Regions from separate parts of the Streptosporangium sp. G12 genome, predicted to be linked through region 1. Evidence: predicted binding sites of a transcription regulator. Region 1 holds the regulator's gene; each other region holds the start of a gene.
The links. The regulator LexA, encoded in region 1, represses DNA repair genes until DNA is damaged. The targets are predictions, from matches to a motif close to TCGAACANNTGTTCGA.
Positions count from the first base shown of each region.

Region 2: the regulator LexA is predicted to act here: its motif matches at 1,388-1,403, upstream of ruvC (crossover junction endodeoxyribonuclease RuvC).
Region 3: the regulator LexA is predicted to act here: its motif matches at 1,726-1,741, upstream of ACVCAG_RS02610 (SAV_6107 family HEPN domain-containing protein).

Region 1 covers NZ_JBRIQO010000005.1:313,741-317,011, forward strand. Annotated here, with positions in the region: gene ACVCAG_RS10485 (LysM peptidoglycan-binding domain-containing protein) at 153-419, opposite strand; gene lexA (transcriptional repressor LexA) at 1,240-1,950, shown strand; gene leuS (leucine--tRNA ligase) at 2,153-3,271, opposite strand, start outside.
Region 2 covers NZ_JBRIQO010000001.1:47,708-50,978, reverse strand. Annotated here, with positions in the region: gene ACVCAG_RS00225 (cation:proton antiporter) at 24-1,307, shown strand; gene ruvC (crossover junction endodeoxyribonuclease RuvC) at 1,436-2,020, shown strand; gene ruvA (Holliday junction branch migration protein RuvA) at 2,017-2,637, shown strand; gene ruvB (Holliday junction branch migration DNA helicase RuvB) at 2,750-3,271, shown strand, end outside.
Region 3 covers NZ_JBRIQO010000001.1:622,838-626,108, forward strand. Annotated here, with positions in the region: gene ACVCAG_RS02605 (SpoIIE family protein phosphatase) at 1-816, shown strand, start outside; gene ACVCAG_RS02610 (SAV_6107 family HEPN domain-containing protein) at 1,029-1,478, opposite strand; gene ACVCAG_RS02615 (L,D-transpeptidase family protein) at 1,885-2,688, opposite strand; gene ACVCAG_RS02620 (YbaK/EbsC family protein) at 2,808-3,271, shown strand, end outside.

The sequences.
Region 1 (3,271 bases):
TCCCTCACAAACGCCCCGGGCGATCTGTCAGGCGAGACACCCCGCACTCCCCCTCCCCGCCCGCCGACCGCCCTCTCGGACCCCTCCCCCACGTACGCCGCCGCCCCTCCCCCACCTCGGGGGTCCACCTCGGGGACAGGCCCTCCCGGGCCTCAGCGGACGAGGCCCTCGGGGAGATAGAGCCGGGTCCCCGGCCGGACCGTCGAGCCGGACAGCCCGTTCAGGTCCATGACACGACGGACCATCGGGCCGGCGTCGGCCTCCTCCGTCAACGCGTCCGCGATCTCCCACAGCGTGTCGCCCGCGTGCACCGTGATCCGGGGAAGGCCCTCAAGGTCCGGTCGCCCGCCCGCCGAGGCCATGTCGATGCGCCCGCCGATCCAGAGCACCCCCAGGGTGAGGAGCGCGAGCACCGTCACCGCCACAATCCTTCCACGCCTGGTGAGCCGGAGTGGCCGCCGGACGGACGACGGACGGGCGACGCCGGAACGGCGGGCCCGCACCACGGGCGCCACCGCCGATCCCGGCGCCCTCCTCGGCCCGGATCCGCTCCCGAGCCCCCGCTCCGGCTCACGGCCAGGCCTCCGGCCCGGCTCGCGACCGGGTCGCCGTCTCCGCTCGCGCCCGGACGACCGCCCGGACTCCCGGCCGGACCCCTGCCCGGATTCACGCCCGGACAGCCGCTCGGCCCCCGGCCGGGACCCCTGCCCGGACCTCCGCCCCGGCTCACGGGCGGCCGCCTGTCCGGATTCGCGCCCAGACGCCCGCTCGGACACCCGCTCGAGGCCCTGCCCGGACCTCCGCCCCGGCCCACGGCCGGGGCGCGGCCCCGGCAGCGGTCCCGACACCGGCGCCGACCCCCGCCCGGACCCCGGCCCGGGCCCCGCCTCGGACCTTCGCGCGACCTCCGGCTCCGGCTCCGGTCGCGGGGGCGGCACGAGCCGCAGGCGCGGCGCCTCCGGTGAGCGCCGCGCCGCCCGGGATGCCGGCACGGTCCTGGATCGCGGTGTCGTCGTGGTCGGTTTCATGGTGACCCCCATCCCCTCGACCTGGCCGAACACATGTCGAAGAAAGATCGGCGAATCGAACACGATGTCGATCGAACTCCCGTACGATGTTGTACACCACGGCGTCGCCGATTTCGAGGACATTCGAACAATTGTTTGAATATGATCTTCGGCCGAGGTATGGTCGCTGTGTGCGACGTGTTAAATACAGACCGGGAGGCGAGGAGTTCGTATGAGCCAGCACAACGAGAACGGTTCGGCCGCCAGCGACCTGGCGGTGCGAAGGCGTGACTCCCTTGGCCTCACCCCCAGGCAGCGGAAGATCCTTGAGGTGATCCGCGATTCCGTGCAGCAGCGCGGTTACCCGCCGTCCATGCGGGAGATCGGTGAGGCGGTGCAGCTCACCAGCACCTCCAGCGTGTCGCACCAGCTGACGGCTTTGCAACGCAAGGGCTACCTGCGGCGTGATCCGCACCGCCCCCGCGCCCTGGAGGTCCGCCTTCCCGGCGAGCCCGTGCTGTGGGTGGATCCCGACTCCGGCGAGGACGAGGCCCCGGTCAGCCGCCCGACCGCCGCCTACGTCCCCCTGGTGGGCCGGATCGCCGCCGGTGGTCCCATCCTCGCCGAGGAGAGCATCGAGGACGTCTTCGCCCTGCCCAAGCAGCTTGTCGGCGAGGGCACCCTCTTCCTCCTCCAGGTGACCGGTGACTCGATGATCGAGGCCGCCATCGCCAACGGCGACTGGGTGGTCGTACGCCAGCAGCCGGTCGCCGACAACGGCGACGTGGTCGCGGCGATGATCGACGGTGAGGCCACGGTCAAGACCTTCAAGCGCAGAGACGGCCATGTCTGGCTGGTCCCGCACAACCCCAACTACGACCCGATCCCGGGTGACGAGGCCACCGTGCTCGGCAAGGTCGTCGCGGTCCTCCGCAAGCTCTGACGCGAGCGTTCCGGGGCGAGCTCCGGACCGTTCTTCTCCGCGCCTGCTGAGCGAGTTTCGAAACACGTCGTCCCGAGGCGAGTTCCATACCACGCGCCTCCGGCCTCCACGCGACACGCCGGAGGACGCGCGACACGCCGGATGGGCGGTGTCCCGACACGGGATACCGCCCATCCGGCGTTCTCAGGGCTTCCCCGGCCGCCTAGGGGACGATGTTGACCAGCTTGGGCGCGCGGACGATCACCTTTCGCGGCTCCCCGGACAGGAAGGACCGAACCTTCTCCGACGCCAGGGCCAGCGCCTCCAGGTCCGCCTCGGAGATCTCCGGGGAGACCTCCAGCCGGTCGCGCACCTTGCCCGCGACCTGGACGACGCAGGTGACCGACTCCTGGACCAGCAGTGCCGGATCGGCGACCGGCCAGCCCGCGGTGGCGACCGAGGCGGAGTGCCCCAGCCGCTCCCAGCCCTCCTCCGCCGCGTACGGCGCGACCAGGGACAGCATGACCGCCAGGGTCTCGGCGGCCTCCCTGACCGCCGGGTCGGCGGCGCCGGGCCCGGAGTCGATGGCCTTGCGGGCCGCGCTCGTCAGCTCCATCATGCGGGCCACCGCGACGTTGAAGCGGTGGGAGTCGACCAGCTTGGTGACCTCGTCGATGGTGTGGTGGACGACCTTGCGCAGGTTCAGGTCTCCGGCGGTGACGTCCACCCCGGGCGCCGAGGCCGCGCCGGCCTCGGCCATCACCCGGAACGCGCGGGCCAGGAACTTCTGCGACGCCGCCGGGGAGACGTCGGCCCAGTCGATGTCCTCCTCGGGCGGCCCAGCGAAGACGACGGTCAGCCTGACCGCGTCGACACCGTAGGCGTCGATCTGCTGGCCCAGGTCGACGCCGTTGCCCAGCGACTTGGACATCGCCTTGCCCTGGTTGATGACCTGCCCCTGGTTCAGCAGGCGGGTGAAGGGCTCGACGAAGTCGATCATCCCCATGTCGTGCAGGACCTTGGTGAAGAACCTGGCGTACAGCAGGTGCAGCACGGCGTGCTCGACGCCGCCGATGTACTGGTCGATCGGACCCCACCTGCGGACGCGCTCGACGTCGAACGGGCCGTCCTCGTACGCCGGGTCGACGTAGCGCAGGAAGTACCACGAGGAGTCGACGAAGGTGTCCATCGTGTCGGTGTCGCGCTTGGCCGGGCCGCCGCACTTGGGACAGGAGACGTTCACCCAGTCCTCGGCCGAGGCCAGCGGGGAGACGCCCTTGGGTGCCAGGGCCTCGCCGCGCATGTCGGGCAGGGTGACGGGCAGCTGGTCGTCGGGGACGGG
Region 2 (3,271 bases), on a different contig from region 1:
GTCAAGGGCATATCACGCGGACAATGGGCAATCCTGACCTGATCTTTGCCGTGGCGGGGGTCGCCGCGCTGCTCGCGGCCACGCTGCCGCGGCTCCTCAACCGCCGTCCCTTCTCGCTCCCGCTGGCCTGCCTGCTGGGCGGCCTCCTCCTCTACGCCCTGCCCCTGGAGCTGCCCGATCCCGATCCGGTGGCTCACCGGGCGCTGGTCGAGCACGCCACCGAGATCTGCGTGCTGATCTCGCTCATGGGCGCCGGGCTGGCCATCAACCGGCCCTTCGGGCGGCACGACTGGTCCTCGACCTGGCGCCTGCTGGGGTGGACGCTCCCGCTGACCGTCCTCGCCGTGGCCGCCGCGGCGTACGGCCTGCTCGGCTGGCCCCTGGCCGCGGCGCTGCTACTGGGCGCGGTGCTCGCGCCGACCGACCCGGTGCTCGCCTCCGACGTGCAGGTCGGCGAGCCCGTCGACTCGGAGAAGGCCGACGACGAGGTCCGCTTCACCCTCACCTCCGAGGCGGGCCTCAACGACGGCCTGGCCTTCCCCCTGGTGTACGCCGCGATCGCGCTGGCCGTCAGCGGGGGTGTCGGCTGGATCGCCGAGTGGACGCTGGTGGACCTGCTCTACCGGTGCGCCGCGGGCGTGGTGTGCGGCCTGCTGATCGGCAAGGGACTGGGGCGGCTCTTCTTCCGCGCCCAGAAGTCCGACCTGCGGCTGGCCGAGCACCGCGACGGCTTCGTGGCGCTGGCCGCGACGTTCCTGGCCTACGGCCTCACCGAGCTGGTGCACGGCTACGGCTTCATCGCGGTGTTCGTGACCGCCTGCACCATCAGGGCGGCCGAGCGCAGCCACGGCTACAACGGGGTGCTGCACGGCTTCATCGAGCAGCTCGAGCGGCTGTTCACCGCCTGGCTGATCATGCTGCTCGGCGGTTTCGTCGCGATGGGCGGCCTGTCCGCGCTCACCTGGCGGGGTGCCGCGGTCGGCCTCCTGCTGCTGCTGGTCATCCGGCCGCTGACCGGCTGGCTCGCCGAGCTGGGCGGCAGGGCGGGGCCGCGCGAGCGCGTCGCGACGGCGTTCTTCGGCATCCGCGGCATCGGCTCGCTGTTCTACCTCGCCTACGCCCTCGGCCAGGCCGACTTCGGCGTGCCCGCCGAGGAGCTCTGGGCCGTGGTCGCCTTCACCGTGCTGGCCTCCCTGGCCATCCACGGGATCTCGGCCTCGCCGGTGATGAACCGCCTGGACCGGCTGCGCGACAAGAAGAGCGACGAGGACGCCGAGGACGCGGAACCCGCCGCCCAGCACCTGTGAGCCCGGGACCCGCTCGCGGCTGCTCCGGCGGGCCGGGGAAGAGCCGTGCGCGGGCCGCTCCCACGCGGTAGAGTCTGCCACCGAACAGGTGTTCGGCGAGCGGAGGCGTGTCGGTGCGGTTGCCCGAGTTGCGGGTGATGGGGGTCGATCCCGGGCTTACCCGATGCGGGCTCGGCGCCGTCGAGGGGAGGCCCGGCGCGCCGCTGAGCCTGGTCAAGGTCGGGGTCGTCCGCACCCCCGCCGACGACGAGATCGGCGCCCGGCTGGTGGCGATCGAGGCGGGCATCGAGCGGTGGCTCGACGAGGTCCGGCCCGACGCGGTGGCCGTGGAGCGGGTCTTCGCCCAGCACAACCTCAGGACCGTGATGGGCACCGCGCAGGCCTCCGCCGTGGCGATCCTGTGCGCGTCCCGCAGGGGCCTGCCGGTCGCGCTGCACACGCCGTCCGAGGTCAAGGCCGCCATCACCGGCAGCGGCACGGCCGACAAGCAGCAGGTCGGCACGATGGTGACCCGGCTGCTGCGGCTGGACGCCATGCCCAAGCCCGCCGACGCCGCCGACGCGCTCGCCCTCGCGATCTGCCACGTGTGGCGGGGCGGGGCCCAGAGCAGGCTGGCCGAGGCCGCCGCGAAGGCGGCGGGCGCCACCACCACCCCCGCCGCCTACTTCCGAGGCCGTGGCAGGGCCGGACACCCGAGAGGAACCGCGAAGTGATCGCCTCGGTGCGAGGGCAGGTGACCGCGATCACCGCTGACGGGGCGGTCGTCGAGGTCGGCGGGGTGGGGGTCCTCGTGCACTGCACGCCGGGCACGCTGGCGACGCTCAGGACGGGCGAGGAGGCCAGGCTCGCCACCTCGCTGGTGGTCCGCGAGGAGTCGCTCACCCTGTTCGGCTTCGTCACCGACGACGAGCGCGGCATCTTCGAGATGCTGCAGACGGCGAGCGGGGTCGGCCCCAAGGTCGCCCTGGCGATGCTGGCCGTGCACACTCCCAACGCGCTCCGGGTGGCGGTGGCCTCCGCCGACGTCAAGGCGCTGACGAGGGTCCCCGGGGTGGGCCCGAAGGGCGCCCAGCGGATCATCGTCGACCTCAAGAACAAGCTCGGCACGCCGGAGGAGGCCGTCAGCGCCGCGCTCGACGGCCGCGCCGCCGCGCCCGCCTGGCGCGCCCAGGTCCACTCCGGGCTGGTCGGTCTGGGCTATTCGGGGAGAGACGCCGACGAGGCGGTCGCCACCGTCGAGCCGCAGGCCGCCGCCGAGCTGGCCGAGGGCCGCACCCCGCAGGTCGCGGCCCTGCTCAAGGCCGCGCTCCGCGCGCTGAGCGTGCGATGAGGGGCGAGCGCGCCGTACGGGACGTGTGCCGGGAGACGGTGGGCGGGGCCGCCACGCGGTGCCCGAAGGGGCTCCGGCGGTTCCGCCGCGCGGCGAGCAGGGGAGGGGCGGCGTGAGTTCCGACCGTGATCTGGTGTCGCCGGACGCCGAGGGCGACGAGAGATACATCGAGGCGGCGCTGCGGCCCAAGCGGCTGGAGGAGTTCATCGGCCAGACGCGGGTGCGCGAGCAGCTGTCGCTGGTGCTGCAGAGCGCGCTGCGGCGCAACCGGCCGCCGGACCACGTGCTGATGAGCGGCGGGCCCGGGCTGGGCAAGACGACCCTCTCCATGATCATCGCGACCGAGCTCTCCGTGCCCCTCAGGATCACCTCGGGGCCCGCGCTGGAGCGGGCCGGCGACCTCGCGGCGATCCTGTCGACCCTCTCCGAGGGCGAGGTCCTGTTCATCGACGAGATCCACCGGATGGCCAGGCCCGCCGAGGAGATGCTCTACCTCGCGATGGAGGACTTCCGCGTCGACATCGTGGTGGGCAAGGGTCCCGGGGCGACCGCGATCCCGCTGGAGATCGCCCCGTTCACCCTGGTCGGCGCCACCACCCGGGCCGGCATGCTTCCCGCGCCGCTGCGCGACCGC
Region 3 (3,271 bases), on a different contig from region 1:
GGCGTCACCGTGGCCAGCGTGCTGGCCAGCGCCGGGCGGCTGCGCCACGAACACCAGCTCGCCGACGTGCGCTCGGTGGCCGAGGCCGCCCAGCGGGTGCTGCTGCGCCCGGTGCCCCGCCGCGCGGGACCGGGCATCGGCGTGGCCGTCTCGTACACCTCCGCCACGGCGGAGGCCAGGATCGGCGGCGACCTGTACGAGGTCGTCACCACCCCGCACGGGGTTCGGATCATCGTGGGAGACGTCCAGGGCAAGGGCCTGGAGGCCGTGGAGACGGCCGCCGTGGTGCTCGGGGCCTTCCGGGAGGCGGCCCACGACGAGAGGACGCTCCAGGGCGTCGTGGCGCGCCTGGAGAACGCCCTGACCCGCGAGCTGTCCGGCGAGCAGTTCGTGACCGCCGTGCTGGCCGAGATCAGCGGCGGTTCCACCATCACCGTCATCAACTGCGGCCATCCGGCGCCCATGGTGCTCGACGCCGAGGGCGCGATCTGGTTCGCCGACCCGCCGGACGAGGCGCTCCCGCTGGGCATGAGCGCCCTCAAGGCCAGTGAGCCGCAGCCGCACCACATCCCGTTCGAGCCGGGCGACCAGGTGCTCTTCTACACCGACGGGGTCATCGAGGCGCGCGACGGGACCGGCGAGTTCTACCCGCTGCTGGAGCGGGCGCACCTGCTGGACGGCGACGACCCCCAGGGCTCGCTGGACGCCCTCCGCGCCGACCTGCTCGACCACGTGGGCAGGCCGCTGAGCGACGACGCCGCCATGCTCCTGCTACGTCACCGCGCCGCCCGCCAGAACTCCACGGCGGCGGCGTGAGAACGGACGGGGTGAGGGCGGCCCGGGGGCGCCCTGGGCGGGTGGCGCGATGGACGGGCGACGCGAGGTCAGGCGACGCGAGGGGCAGGCGACGCGAAAAACGTCCCCGTACGTCTCCGTGCCCCGCCCGGGAGGACCGGTGGGCACGGAGACGTACGGGGACGGCGCCGGTGAGCCCGGGCGGCGACCCCGGGTGGGAGGCCGCTCCGGCTCTAACCGGCTAGGGGGACCTGGCCGGGGAGCATGGGCTGGCTCGGCACGCCGAGCAGCTTCTCCACGGCGGTGACGAAACGCTCCGCCTCGGAGATGAGCTCCTCGGCGTCTCGTGAGGACACCGTGCGGGTCAGGCCCGCCTCGGCGGCGGCCCGCTTGGCCGCGCTCGTCTCGAAGTAGGGTGCCCACTCGGCCAGGCGGGGCTCGGCCTCGGGCAGCATTTCCCAGGCGCTGCGCAGCCTGCGCCTCCTGCGGCCCTCCATCGGACGGGGACGGGCCGCCAGGACGGCAGCGGCCGCCCTGAGCGCGGCGAGATGGGCCGCGACGTAACGCGCGGCGGAAGTCCGGGCGGCGGCGGCCTCTTCGAGGCAGTCGCGCGCGTCTGAGAGGTGCGCCCGCACCGTGGGGGACAACCGGGGCCCACCGGAATCGCTGAGCCGAGGGGTCATAGTGCTTCAGCCTCCTTGGTCGCAAGCGGCTCCGGCGTTTTCGCCGGTGGTATCACACTCGCAGACCCCACCGACAAATCCACCGGACGGCCGGACGAGGAGCTTCCCCTCTCCCCGCCCGTCCTGACCTGGCCCGATCGTCTCCGCCGACGACGTGGACCGGATCGGCCGCCCTCGGACACGAGCCGCGAGCCCCGTGCCATCACATCGAACATAAATTCGATCACTAATACTGTCAAGTAAAACGGCGAACAAAAGTTCGATCTTCGGGTATGTGAGGGCACACGCGAGTCCGGGGAGATCGGTGCGTGCGGGCACGCGAAAGGGCCCCGGGAGATCGCCGTCTCCCGGGGCCCCGGTTCACGACCGGCGGGGTCACGCCCGCCGGATCGCCCGTCCCTCCGCCCTACCGGGCGAACCTGCCTCGGACGTGCACCGGCACTCCCGTACCGAGCAGACCGGGAAGGACCTCCGCCACGTGCATCGGCAGCCGTACGCAGCCGTGGGAGGCGGGCGCCAGCGGCACCGACAGCGCGCCGTGGAAGGCGATGCCCCCGTTGAAGAAGATCGGGTTGTAGAGCTGGCCGAGGTAGGACTTGTGCCAGCCGTCCCTGCGCCAGGTGGTCTTGTAGTCGCCCGTCGGCGTGCGGGCGTCGCCGCAGAACCGCTGGGCCCTGCCCTCCCAGGTGGCCGTCTCGCAGTAGGAGATCCCGCTGCCGGAGGAGGTGTGGCTGACCAGTTTCACCACACCGCCGACGTAGAGGACCATCACCTGCTTGGCGAGGTTGACCTCCACCCGGGTCGGCTTCCCGTTGGGCACGAGCACCTTCGGCGCCAGCGGGGCCTCCAGGGCGGCCCAGGTCCTGCGCGCCACGGTGCTGGTCGGGGTGACGCCGTTGACCTTCTGGAAGGCCCAGACCGCCGCCAGGGTCGCCCCGCCGTAGCGGCCGTCGATCCTGCCCGGGGCGTAGCCGAGCTCGGCCAGCCGGGTCTGGAGCACCTTCACCGCGGCGCCCTTCGCGCCGAGCTTGAGCGTCTTGCCCGGTGCGACGAACGGGCTCGCCCCCGTCGCCGTCACGGCCGAGACGGCCGGGGAGGCCGAGGTCTGGGCCGCGGCGGCGCCCGCGAAAAGGGTGACGCCCGCGGAAGAGAGGAGCACGGCCCCCGCCGTCATCAGCGCGGCCACTCCCTGCCGCTGTCCAACCCCCACTTTCAATCAACTCCTCATATCACTATGGATCAGGTCAAGGGACCATAGCGCACGGGTTCCCCGTGCAGGCCGCCGGTTATAAAGCGGCAATCAACGGTCAATCTGTTTAGAGTGGCCGCGTGCCAGAAAAGTTGCATCCGAACATCGAGAAGGTCGCCGCCGTCCTGCGCGAGCACGGCGTCCCCGGCGAGATCGTCGTCTTCGCGGAGGCCACCCCGACCGCCGCCACCGCGGCCGCGCAGCTCGGCTGCGAGGTCGGCGCCATCGCCAACAGCCTGATATTCGAGGCCGACGGCGAGCCGCTCCTGGTGCTGACCAGCGGAGCCCACCGGGTCGACACCGACCTGATCGCCAGGACCGCCGGCGTGGCGAAGGTGCGGCGCGCCGACCCCGCCTTCGTACGGGCGGCCACCGGCCAGGTCATCGGCGGCGTCGCCCCGATCGGCCACCCCGCGCCGGTCAGGACCCTGGTCGACACCTGGCTGGGCAAGCACGAGGTCGTCTGGGCCGCCGCCGGCCATCCGCACACCGTCTTCCCGACCTCCTTCGAGGAGCTCGTCCGCATCACCGGCGGGGTTCCCGT